Regions from separate parts of the Paenibacillus sp. DS2015 genome, predicted to be linked through region 1. Evidence: predicted binding sites of a transcription regulator. Region 1 holds the regulator's gene; each other region holds the start of a gene.
The links. Region 1 encodes LexA, which represses DNA repair genes until DNA is damaged. Its sites were predicted from a motif close to CGAACATATGTTCG; they were not measured.
Positions count from the first base shown of each region.

Region 2: the regulator LexA is predicted to act here: its motif matches at 2,373-2,386, upstream of addB (helicase-exonuclease AddAB subunit AddB).
Region 3: the regulator LexA is predicted to act here: its motif matches at 2,633-2,646, upstream of recA (recombinase RecA).

Region 1 is NZ_JBNPWS010000008.1:140,285-144,721, forward strand. It holds gene J2T13_RS09890 (HAD family hydrolase) at 1-317, opposite strand, end outside; gene J2T13_RS09895 (hypothetical protein) at 342-878, opposite strand; gene J2T13_RS09900 (DUF896 domain-containing protein) at 907-1,107, opposite strand; gene J2T13_RS09905 (LysM peptidoglycan-binding domain-containing protein) at 1,200-1,565, opposite strand; gene lexA (transcriptional repressor LexA) at 1,735-2,361, shown strand; gene J2T13_RS09915 (hypothetical protein) at 2,658-3,116, shown strand; gene J2T13_RS09920 (hypothetical protein) at 3,199-3,480, opposite strand; gene J2T13_RS09925 (hypothetical protein) at 3,470-3,688, opposite strand; gene J2T13_RS09930 (hypothetical protein) at 3,818-4,267, opposite strand.
Region 2 is NZ_JBNPWS010000002.1:197,083-201,519, forward strand. It holds gene J2T13_RS02730 (Na/Pi cotransporter family protein) at 1-797, opposite strand, end outside; gene J2T13_RS02735 (class I SAM-dependent rRNA methyltransferase) at 922-2,295, shown strand; gene addB (helicase-exonuclease AddAB subunit AddB) at 2,561-4,437, shown strand, end outside.
Region 3 is NZ_JBNPWS010000018.1:95,615-100,051, reverse strand. It holds gene rny (ribonuclease Y) at 1-242, opposite strand, end outside; gene J2T13_RS16260 (regulatory protein RecX) at 562-1,320, opposite strand; gene recA (recombinase RecA) at 1,498-2,559, opposite strand; gene J2T13_RS16250 (competence/damage-inducible protein A) at 2,789-4,054, opposite strand.

The sequences.
Region 1 (4,437 bases):
AGGCCAAGCCGCCATGATTCCTTACGATATGTAGGCACAATCTTCTCTAATTGACGAAATTCAGGCTGTTCGCCAGCTGTGAAATTCCCCCACAAGCCTTCAAAAGGGTTAATACCGATCATAGAAGTGAAGGAGAAGGTCTCGTATGATTCATATAAGGATCTGGCTTCGCTTCTTACAGCCTCCTCCAATTGTTTAGGATCAACCCCTGTAGCAGTCGCTGCTGTCTGACAAGCGGCTGCAAAAGCTTCTTCCACACTTCGTTCATCCCATAACAGTGTGTCATCCAGATCAAAAAAAACGGCTTTTATCGGCATTTCTTTATCCCTCTTTCCAGTCATTTACTTTTCGAGTGGAATCTTGTGAGTCTCAGCAAAAATTTCCAACCGTTCTCCCATAGCTTCTGTATCATACCGGTTTATAAGGCGAGTGAATACCCAGTTACGCCCCTTCCCTTTCAGCGGTGTAATAACGACAGATCCTGATTTCAGACTAATCTTAGCGATATTAACAGCACCTATACGGGTCTCACGATTCATCCTTGTTGTATACAGGGAATCTTTGTCTACACGTAAATAAGGACGACGCAAATAAATAATCACAGCGAGTAAGATATACAAACCTATAACTATCCAGTTAACGACTGAGCTTTGCTCATTGTTCTCAACGAGTTGCTCGGCGTATACTCCTAGAAGTCCATAAAGTAAGGACAATACAACAAGTGTAAAGGGTAATAACATTTTACGCCCCTTAAAGATGTCACCGCTCACTTTTGATCCTGATCCTGTACTTGAGATACTTGATAGACCTTGATCTTTACGTTTCTTATTCAATTGCTTCCTATTCTTCTGTACCATTCTTTCCCAAGAACGTGCCATTCTTTATCCCCCTTAAATTAGAACACTTCTATTTTCTATTTCCGCCTGATTTAGGTAAGTCGTCAGTGAATTCAATTGTATCTAATTGATTCCGGAAATTGTTACGAACATTCTGAAGATAAGTTTCACGAAGACTCGCACGTTCTTGTGTCTCTTCTTCTGTTAATCCTGTAGATTTATACTTCTTAGCAAGCTCATTAATCCGTTGTATCAAGCTGTCTATATCCATGAAATCTCCTCCATTAATGAATTCATTCCTAACTTTGCCATGATCAAAAGAGCTTGTCAAGGATTCCTCCTTTCCAAGCTCTTTCGTTTACCTTAGTATTGAGGCAGCGATAACACTTCACCTGCTCTAATTCCGCTTTGGGACAATCCATTTATCTCTTTCATTTCCTTAATATACACACGCGTATCTAAATAATCAGGTTTCTCAGATACTGCAATCTTCCAGAGGGTATCACCCGGTTGTATAATAATATTCTTCATCATAATAGACTGATCAGATTTCCCTGAGAAGGCGCTAACCGCACCGGTACACCCTATAATAAGAAGTAACATAACTAGTAATAACTTCAGAAGTAAGGGTTGAGATATGGTATCTCTCATTCGATCTCTCCACACATATGTCTGTATATCCTTATTTGTATCATAAATACTACGGTATGTACTATATTTCATCATCATTGACCATCTCCCAAACGTTTGTTCTCTTAATAAAATCAATATAACACGAACACTTGTTTTATTCAACCCATTTTAGAACAATTGTTCCCTTTTTATTAGAACCTACGTTTGTACGAACGGAAGTTCTATGTTATAATTTTGCTAAAGTCACTAGAAGGGTGAGAGTATTATGTCGAAGGTATCTAGCCGGCAACTGGCCATATTAGAATTTATACGTAGTGAAGTACGCTCTAAGGGATATCCGCCATCTGTGCGGGAAATCGGTGAAGCGGTCGGACTGGCTTCTAGTTCAACGGTCCATGGACATCTGGATCGATTAGAGAAGAAGGGCCTCATTAGAAGAGATCCTACCAAGCCACGTGCTATTGAAATATTAGGACATGAAGAATCAGATAATAGTCATCTTTTCACTCATACCGTATCCCGCGTGCCTATGGTCGGTAAAGTTACTGCTGGCGTTCCAATTACAGCCACAGAGAATATAGAAGATTATTTTCCTCTACCTCAACATTTTGTAGGTGAAGACAAAGTATTCATGTTGTCTGTCATGGGCGATAGTATGATAGAAGCCGGTATACATAACGGTGACTTTGTTATCGTACGCCAGCAACAGACAGCTGATAACGGAGATATTGTTGTAGCTATGACGGAAGATGATGAAGCTACGGTCAAAACCTTCTATAAAGAGAAGGACCACATTAGACTTCAACCGGAGAACCCAACATATGAACCCTTGCGTTTGAACCATGTTACAATATTGGGTAAAGTCATTGGACTTTTCCGCGACATTCATTGATTTCTATTTTGTTATTTAAAAAGAAACGGATACTTGCCATTCAGATGGCGTGTATCCGTTTCTTTTTGATAGAAAATAGATTTGATGATGTTCATACAAACTGAGCACTATATTCTAGCATATATTGTTCGATATATGTGATTTGAAAGGAGCATGTCCTTCCACTCACAATTTAGTCGTTACAACCACCATTAATTCATAACTTTTACACTAGGTTAATCCTTTCAATCATCCTAGCTAACATTCTGGAACTACACTAGAAAGGTAATCAGTTAAATGTGAAAGGGTAATCCATCGTGGTAGCTATGGTTAAAAATCAGCAACTCAAAGAACCCGACTGGTCGTTCGGATGTACCTCTGTGAAACGTATCCAACTCACTGAACTTGTTCACCAATCCCCTACCGTATTTACGTCTCAGAATTGTAAGGAAACATTGGCTATTGTTTATGCGTATCCCGAATCTGAATGTATCGTCGTCTCCAATCACAATAATATGCCCCTTGGATTAATCCATTGTGATAAATTCTTCCTAAAATTAACAGGTCGGTTCGGGATGGACATGTTCTACAGAGAATCCGTAACTAAGCTCATGAATCGCAACCCCCTAATCATTGACATCCAGTGCACGATTGAGACGTTACTCGACCTCCTTGCTCTTCGTCCTTACTACGCTCGAAACGACTCCATTATAGTGACTAAGCAAGGTAAAATCGCCGGTACTGTCCATCCATCTGATTGGATTCATACAAATTAACACTTAAATGTAGAGTTGAGGCTGTCCTGTACTTAGGGATGGTTTTTTTATTGTTCTCGTCCCACATCTAATTCAGTGTCTGTTAAAATTCCATCCAATAGTTAATGCTCTCCTTCGATGCTGAAGAAACGACAGTTTTACTTTCCCCTCTCTCCCATCCCTGTATGATCTGAATGGAAGCAAGCGATGCTTTATTTTCCCAATAGATGTAATTCAGATTCTCCAATGTCATCAAGCTTTCCTCTAGGCCTTTCTTATTCCTACCCATCAGTCGTTCCAAATCGCCCATGGTTGGTATCACATTATGTTGTCTTACATAGTTATATAGCACTCTTAATAGCTTTCGTTCTGTATCAGCCAGCATTATTATACGCCTCCTCCACAGCTGTTCTCGGAGCCTTCCAAGCCAATATATTATCAATGAGAAACATGCGTGGCGATCCAGTCATTAGGCAGGTAGCTCTAAGTAATCCATCACGAATACTTTTCACTTCAATGCGCCGCTGCGTGATCTTTCCTGATTGGTCCATATACATGATCTCAACGATTTTCCCTAAGTACTTCACTGGCATATTGGGTTAGTCATAGTTATTCAAGCATGTGTACCCCCATTCAATTTACATTTATCCACACTCAAAAAAAAATAAGAGAGAGCTTCATGGTTATACCAGAAGCTCCCTAAATTTATCAATCTAACAATGTTATGCCGGTCCCGCTTGAGCAATTCCACTAAAAGCAACAGGTCCGGTAATTGTGATATCAGGACCTGGTCCGGAGTCAAAGGCATACATAGAATAACGAAGTTCACCTGATAGAGGTACAGTCGGATGAAAATCAGCCGCATGAAAAGAAAGTAAATTGTTACCAGTATATAAATCCACGGTTGCAGTATATATCAGCACTCCAGAACCGCTCACACCCGTCCCTCCTCTTTCAATGATAATCGTGACTTCATTCGCAGCAACCCCAGCAACTCCAATCGTTCCCCACAATTCCACACGAACATCTGCAGCATTTGGTGTTCCCAAGACAGCAGCGACCTGTAAACCAATATCCCCCAAAAGCAGCGTTGGTGTTGACGAAAGTATTGTTACTCCCGTGTTAATGTTACTGAACTCGGAGGTACGTGAATCTAAAAATTCAATAGCCACTGCAATCACTACCTTTCAAATATTAACCAGTATAGTAGGTTCACTTTAATATATGTGGTCTATTAATATATGATTGGACATTTCGAACATAATAGAATAAAAGAACAGAGAGTCAACAATGAATCTCCCCGAGCATATTAGCCTCCCCAAACAAAAAAAACCCTCAACGC
Region 2 (4,437 bases), on a different contig from region 1:
AATGTGGCACCTCCAACATTTAGTGCAACGTGGGTCCAAGCCACAAATTTCCCTGATTTGGAGCTTCCGATCGAGGCAATCACTGTCGTCACACAAGTTCCGATGTTAGAACCGAGGACAATGCTAATGCCTACTTCTACAGGTAGTAAACCGGAACTGGCGAGTCCCATAGCTAAGGCAATGACAGCTGCACCACTATGTACGATGGCTGTGAGGCATATTCCTGCTGCGATACCCCAAAGTACATTCTGACTAGCTTGATGTATGAACCATTCAAATACGCCGAAACTTTCTAGTGAGGGCCCAATCGATTGCATGACACGAATGCCAAACATGACGAGTGCAAAACCAGCAGCAGCTAGAGCCAGATGTTGTATGGGTTCAAGACGATGTAGACGCCAAGGAGTCAGTTCGCTAAGTATTACGGTGGCTACCCAGAGGAAGACTGATATGAGTAACAATGGAGCAGCGAATTGACTTATTTGTAAGCCAATGAGTTCTGTTGTAAGGCATGTACCGATATTAGTACCAAGAATAATACCAAGTGTACGCTCATAGCTCAGCAGGCCGGCAGTAACTAGGCCAATGGTAATCACTGTAACGGCGGTGCTGCTCTGTATAATGGCAGTAATAAGTGCGCTGAACACCATACCTTTGAGGGGTGATTGGGTAGCTTTGTCTAGAAACGAGGTCATGAGAGGACCTGCGAAGCTTGCGAGTGCTTTCTCCATAACCTTCATGCCGGCCAGAAAAATGACAAGCCCGTAGATTACGGGGATAATGATGGATTGGAACATGGGCAGGTTCTCCTTTGGTAATCTTGTCCTTGTTCTACTTATATGTATATGAAAAGCAAGCCATGACTAAATCTGCTTGAGTGTGAAGATCATGACAGATAATTATATTAGGGAGTGAAGTATATTGGCATCGGTCATTCTACACCGCAGTCACAAGAAAAGAATTGAACAAGGTCATCCTTGGGTGTATAAAAGTGAAATCGCATCTGTGGAAGGTGAACTTGAGGCAGGGCAATTGGTGGATGTACTTAATCATCAGAAGCGATATCTTGGGACAGGATATTATAATCCAGCTTCGCAAATCACGGTAAGAATTGTTTCTTACCATCAGCTTGAGGTAATGGATCAGGATTTTTTCGTGGAACGTTTCCGCAACTGTCTCCAGCATCGCGAAAGATTCATCAAGGGAGAAAGCGCGTATCGGTTAGTCTATGGAGAGGCTGATTTTCTGCCTGGCCTCATTGTGGATCGATTCAACGATATCCTGGTGGTCCAGCTACTGACATTGGGGATGGATGGATGTCGGAAAGCCATTGTAGATGCATTAGTTGAGGTTATGCAGCCACAGGGGATATATGAACGAAGTGATGTTTCTGTGCGTGAATTGGAAGGACTGGAACAACTTAAGGGGCCTGTGTATGGAGAATGCCCCCGTTATGTCACGGTGAAGGAGAATGGACTTTCCATTCGTGTGGACATTGTCGAGGGTCAGAAAACAGGATATTTCTTTGATCAACGGGAGAATCGTGCATCTATTGAGCCGCTAATGACGGGATGGGGTGCCAAAAGTGGAATCTCGTTGCAGGAAATAGATCAGGACGGAACCATTGAACAACTGCCAGTGAATAAAAGTGGAAGTGTCGTGTCGTTCCCGTACTGGGATGGAGCTACTGTGCTAGAATGTTTCTCACATACAGGTAGTTTTACGCTTCATGCTTGTAAATATGGAGCTAAGAAAGTGACCTGTCTCGATATTTCAGAGCATGCGATCGAAAGTGCTCAGGAAAATGTGAAACTGAATGGTTTCGAAGATCGTGTGGAATTTGTAGTTGATGATGCTTTTAAATATTTGCGTACACAGGTTAAAGGTGTCGAAGAACGCAGCAAACGAGCTGTTGTCAGTGGGGCTAAAGCGAAGGTAGATACTTCGAAACCTATGACTTCTGGCGGCGGAAGAACATGGGATGTTGTTATTCTTGATCCACCTGCCTTTGCCAAAACGAAACATGCTGTTCCAGGCGCTAGTCGTGGATATAAGGATATCAATCTTCATGGCATGAAGCTCGTTAATGAAGGTGGGTATTTAGTGACGGCAAGTTGCTCTTATCATATGCGTCCAGAATTGTTCTTGCAGACGATCCAAGAAGCTGCCGCAGATGCTGGCAAAATACTTCGACTTATCGAGTGGCGCGCGGCGGGTAAAGACCATCCGCAAATTCTCGGTGTGGATGAAGGTCATTACTTGAAATTCGCCATCTTCGAAGTGCGTAGTAAATAATTAAATGTGAGCATTGCTTGTGCCCCTCCTAATAAAGGATGGGGCTTTTTATTATATCCAAAGAAGAGAAGGTTTACCAAACGTACGTTCCATCTAGGGGATGATATGTTATACTGAGAGATAACTATTTTATTAGGTTGATAGATTGAACTAAAGTTTTCTCCCCAAGGCACAGTAGATTCCAAAGATAATCAATAATAGTAATTGGTCTTTAGTTCATTCTATATAGATAAGCTGTTAGTTTACATATAAAGGAGGTATTCCCATGTCAGTTCATTTTCTTATCGGACGTTCGGGAAGCGGTAAGACAACGACTATATTGCAGGACATCTCTGCACGACTTTGTGAGCAACCGCAAGGCAAACCTATCATTCTGCTTGTACCGGAGCAGGGTTCCTATCAAGCGGAGCATAGTCTAGTAACCTCAGGAACGATCAAAGGGAGCGTACGAGCTCAAGTGCTTAGTTTTCAGCGTCTAGCCTATCGGGTGATGCAGGAGACAGGTGGAGCAGCTCGCATAGGGATTAGTGAAGAAGGTAAAAGAATGCTTCTTTATAAAATCATCCAACGCCGTAAAGATGAGCTGAAATTATTCGGAGCATCAGGAGATCAAATGGGATTCGTAGGCAGACTAGGGCAGCTCTATACAGAAATGAAGAGATACTGTATAGATGCTGATCAAGTAGAAGGACAGCTCGCTAGCATGAGAGTAACCGGTGGAGGAACGCCCATTTTACGGGATAAGCTCGGTGACATTCTAACATTGTATCAGGATTTTGAGCAGGAGCTTTCTCCTCTTTATATCGATAATGAAGATACGCTGGTGGCGCTATCGGAAGCTGTTCCACTATCTAAATATATCGAAGATGCAGAGATATGGATTGATGGATTTCATGGCTTTACTCCCCAAGAATTTGTTGTTATCCAGCAGTTAATGAAATGTGCTTCTTCTGTGACCATCGCTCTAACATTGGATAGATCCTACAGTTTAGGAATGCTTCCTCATGAGCTTGATCTCTTTCATCCAACAGCTACAACGTACGTGAAGATGAAAGGAATGGCATCTGAGTTATGTGTGGACTCTTATGATACCGTATTGGAGCCAGACATACTCCCAAGGTTCGCAGAGAGTCCTGAGCTTGCGCATCTTGAACGTGGGTTTGATCGTCGGATTCCATGGCATGAGTATGAGAAGCAAGAGGAGGGGACTCGTTCTGGAATCTCATTGCATGTCGCCGTGAATCGCCGGATCGAGGTAGAAGGTGCACTGCGTGAAATGATACGTCTGGCACGGGATGAAGGTGTGAGATATCGTGATATGGCCATATTCGTACGCCAATTAGGAGATTACGAGCCTATTATTGCGCCTATTTTCCGTGACTATGGCGTCCCTTTCTTTCTGGATCAGAAGAGAAGCGAACTACATCATCCGTTGATAGAGTTTATAAGATCCTCTTTGGATATCGTGCAGCGGCACTGGCGATATGAGGATGTATTTCGCTGTATTAAGACAGATCTATTACTTCCACTGGATGGTTCGTTAGATCGGTCGGATATGGATCGGTTAGAGAATTATGTGATGGCAAGTGGTATTCAGGGCTACCGCTGGGGCGATGCCTATCCTTGGAAGCGAGTGCCAAGTCTGTCACTCGAAGAGGGTGACCCTGACCGGGAAAAGAGTGGGGAGCAACTGCTTGAGTTCATGGAACGATGTCGTGGTGCGGTAACAGGGCCCTTGTTTTCTTTTGAAGAAAAACTTAAGAAGGGTACAACGGCTCGTGACTTTTGTACCGCGGTTTATAATCTCCTAGAAGAGGCTGATGTTCCGCAAAAACTGGATTTATTTAGTCATGAGTCCTTGCAAAATGGACAACCAGAACTGGCTAAGGAACATCGTCAATTATGGGGCGCATTTCTCGGCTTGTTGGATCAAATTGTAGAGATGATGGGTGACGAGAAGATTGGGCTTGAATTGTTTATTGGCATTCTAGAAACGGGGCTGACGGAATTAAAGTTGGCTCTAGTCCCACCTTCTCTTGACCAAGTGTTGATCGGGAATATGGATCGGACACGGGCGAGTGGAGTGAAGTATACGTTTTTATTGGGGTTCAATGAAGGTGTTGTACCTGCAGCTTATCAAGA
Region 3 (4,437 bases), on a different contig from region 1:
CGGCGTTCACGAGTCTCCTTTTCAGCTTCAGTGCGGATTCTATGGACTTCGTCCTTAGCTTCCAGAACTGTTTCTTTCTTCAATGCTTCTGCTTCCTTCTTCGCGCTCTCCACGATTTGTACGGCAGCTTCTTCGGCACTGGAGATTTTAGCTTCTGCAATAGATTTGCGAATAAAATAACCAACGAACCCAAAGATTGCAGCTACAACGAGAACGATCAATATCCAGATCCAGGTTTCTATCAACCCGTCCACCTCCTCGTTGGTTCCTCCAAGGCATTCCTTGGGAATTCTGTAGTTGTCCTTCTTTTCTTCTACACATACTCATCATACCACTAAACGGACACACGTTCTTCATTTGTACACTTTCACAACTGTACAAAATCCACCATACACTGGCTTTAAATGTATTCATATAAATTAGGAAAATAAAATCTTTCATAAAAGACAACCTTTTTTGGAAGGAAAAAGGCCCCTTAATGAGTTCGACTTATTTTCATTTTAGTATTTGTGAAAAGATATTGTCAAGAGAATGCGTTCTATCACTTCCAAACTTCTTCTGTTAATCAAACATTACATCATCTTCATCGCTATCCTGTAAATCATCTTCTTGAACCATTTGCTGAAGGACACGTCTAACCTGATCACCTGAAAACCCACGACGCATAAGGTAAGAACCCGTTTTCCGTTTCTTTTCTAGTCCCTCACCTTTGGTCTGATTCCACTTCTTTCTTCCTATGGTCAGAGCACTATTATATTCTTGTTCAGCGCTTACACTATCGAGCGCTTCAGAGATCAAAGATTTGTCTATCCCCTTTTGTCTCAATTCTTGTCGAACCCATGCTTTCCCCTTACGCTGGCTCATGATACGCTGCTCAGTCCATTGCTCAGCATACATAGCATCATTTAGTAGCCCCTCCTGTGTTAGGCGTACTAGAACCTCCTCTATTACGTTGTGCTTTGCCCCCTTCTGTTGCAAACGAATACTTATTTCTTTGCGGGTTCTTGCTTTACGCTCTAAATATTTCAGTCCTTGTACATAAGCTTGTTGCTTCTCATTAGCGAGGACAATTTCTTCTAACTCATGCTTCCAGAATACATTCCCCTTGATCATACGATATTTGATCATCACATCTTCATGGATAGATAATACATGTTCTCCAAAAGAAATTAAATACCGATATCTCTGCTTAGGCTCACGTTCAACCCCTGTAATTATTAATTCTATATGATCTGGGAAAAGAGAGACCCCTCCCACTTCTTCATCTTGCTCCATATCATCGTACACATCACTCACGCTTGCAATCCCTCTCTTCATCATTAAAAATAGAACACTACTAGAGTAAACAAATTTAAGTTTCCCATAAAACGTATCCATTTACCGATTCATTATTATAAAATGTATGCTTTCCAATACTTCAAATAAAAGGCGCCCTATAGGATAAACTCCAGGGCGCCTTTCATAAATTAATCAGATCAGACTGATATATTCTAGAATTTATTCTATCTCCAATAGTTCCTGTTCTTCTAGCTCTTCTTCCTCTAGTTCCTTCGTTGTAGGAATTACAACAGCACTCATAAGGTTGCTAGCTGCCCGAATCTTGTTCTCTACGACATCAGATATCTCTGGATGATCCCTGAAGAACTGCTTCGCATTCTCACGACCTTGACCTAAACGCTCACCTTCATAGGAATACCAAGCGCCACTCTTGTTAATGATATCTAAATCTGTACCGATATCTACAATACTTCCTTCTTTAGAAATCCCTAACCCATACATCATGTCAATATCCGCTTGTTTAAACGGCGGAGCTACTTTATTCTTCACGACTTTGATCTTAGTGCGATTCCCTATGATGTCATTACCATTCTTAATACTTTCCACTCGACGTACATCTAAACGAATTGTGGAGTAGAACTTCAATGCCTTACCACCTGGAGTCGTTTCAGGATTACCGAACATAACCCCAATTTTCTCACGAAGCTGGTTAATAAAGATCGCCGTAGTCTTAGACTTACTAAGAGCCCCAGACAATTTCCGTAGAGCCTGAGACATCAAACGAGCTTGTAAACCCATATGGGAATCCCCCATCTCGCCTTCAATCTCCGCTTTCGGTACCAAGGCTGCTACAGAGTCAATAACAATAATATCCACAGCACCACTGCGTACAAGAGCCTCTGCAATTTCCAATGCTTGCTCACCCGTATCCGGTTGGGATAGAAGCAATTCATCGATATTAACTCCTAGGTTGCTAGCATATTTAGGATCTAACGCATGTTCCGCATCGATAAAAGCAGCTTGTCCTCCAGCTTTCTGAGCCTCAGCGATAGCATGAAGAGCTACAGTTGTTTTACCGGAAGATTCAGGTCCGTACACTTCAATAATCCGTCCTCTTGGAAATCCTCCAACCCCTAATGCAATATCCAAAGCTAACGATCCACTGGAAGTAACTTCCACTTGCATATGAGTAGATTCACCTAACTTCATAATTGAACCCTTACCGAATTGTTTTTCTATTTGACGAAGCGCTACTTCTAGCGCTGCACGACGATCTGACAATATACTCACATCCTTCTTCAACGTTTATATTTATAATAATACCTTGTTTCGGATCGTTTGCCAAGCATTTTCTCGAACATACATTCGTTTTTTTTGTAGAACCATACCCCTCCTCGTATTGCCACAAGTTCGCGATATAGAAAAAGAACCGCAGCAACAATGGCTACGGTTCTTCCGTTACAAATCATTATACGCCTATTCACATGAATCCTTCAACTTATGTCTATATCTACGACAACTGCTCACTTAACACGATCGTTCTCCATAGACGATAGAGCAAACTCTTGACCGTGCGATGACGAATAGAGTCTCGATTACCATTTAGATTAAGCTCATGAACCTCCGTTTTTTTACCTCGTTGAGCAATCGCAACATATACGAGGCCTACTGGTTTTCGTTCCGAATACGCTGGACCCGCAACTCCCGTAATTGAAAGTCCAAAATCTGTATCTCCGATCATCCGAACCTGTTCAGCCAACACTTCCGCTACTTCAGCGCTAACCGCCCCTGGGGCGTCTTCACCTTCAAGTAGATCATGAGGAACATTCAGCAACTTCTCCTTCAACTGATTAGAGTAGCAGACAATACCACCCAGAAACACAGTAGCGCTCCCTGGGACGGATGTAATGCGCTCCATAAGTAGTCCGCCTGTACAACTCTCTGCAGCACTGAACGTTAGCCCACGGTCAGTCAGAAGGTCTACAATCGCTTTCTCGATGGGTACATCTTCACTCGCATATAAGTGGTCTGGAAGTAATGCTTGAATTTGTGCTTCTAAAGCATCCAATTTAATCATCGCTTCTTTTTTACTTGGTGCTTTAGTAGAAATTCTAACTGTTACCTCCCCCTCTTTAGCGTAGGGAGCGATCGTAGGATCATTCTGGTTGTTAATTAGATCTAAAAGGCGCTCCTCTAATGCTGATTCACCGATCCCAGCAAATTTCAGCATCGTTGAGTATATAGGCATTTCATTAGTTAAAGCGTGCTGCAAGAGCCACCGTTTAGCTTCATCTTGAAACATAGGCTTCATCTCTTTAGGGGGGCCAGGAAGAACGATGTAATATTTCCCTTCATGTGAAATGGCATTACCTACAGCTAGTCCTGTTGAATTCGCTAGAGGAGTGCTCCCTTCAATAACCAGTGCTTGCCTACGATTATTCTCAGTCATGTGAATCCCCCGTTGTACGAAGAAGTTGTCCACATGTTCCATTGCAAGTCGGTCTATATGTAATGTACGACTCAATAAAGCAGCCAATGCATCTTTCGTCAAATCATCTTGTGTAGGCCCAATGCCACCTGTCAGTATAATAATATCTGCACGCTGGCGCGCCAATTCAAGCGACTCCTGAAGTCTTGACATATTATCACCGACTACCGTCTGAAAATACACATCGATCCCCATCGTAGCTAATTCTTGTGATAGAAATTGCGCGTTGCTATTCACAATCTGGCCTAGTAAAAGCTCCGTACCTACTGCAATAATCTCTGCCTTCATAATATGGCGACCTCCATGAGCGTATTATTTATGTGACTTTGCTTGAAAGAAAAGACAATAGGAGTTCATCCTATTGTCTTTTCAAACTGTGTTTAAGAGGTTGTTCAAAAAGTCATCTTTTGATCACGAAGCATATCAAGAGGCCTAATCGACGTCGAAGATTGAATTCAGCCGGTCTTAGCGTATGCTTTCGAAGTATGTTTCCTTCGGAAACATTTTAGGTACTGTAGGTACTGCAAGCGAATGCTTCCGAAGTCGTTTTTACAAAAACGTGCAGCTCCGCTCCTCACTCCCTTGCTTCATCCAATCTTCTGAGGCGTTTCAAAGAAACGCAACATCGTAAGCATACACTTTAGTGCTGAAAAGTCGACTTTTTGAACTCG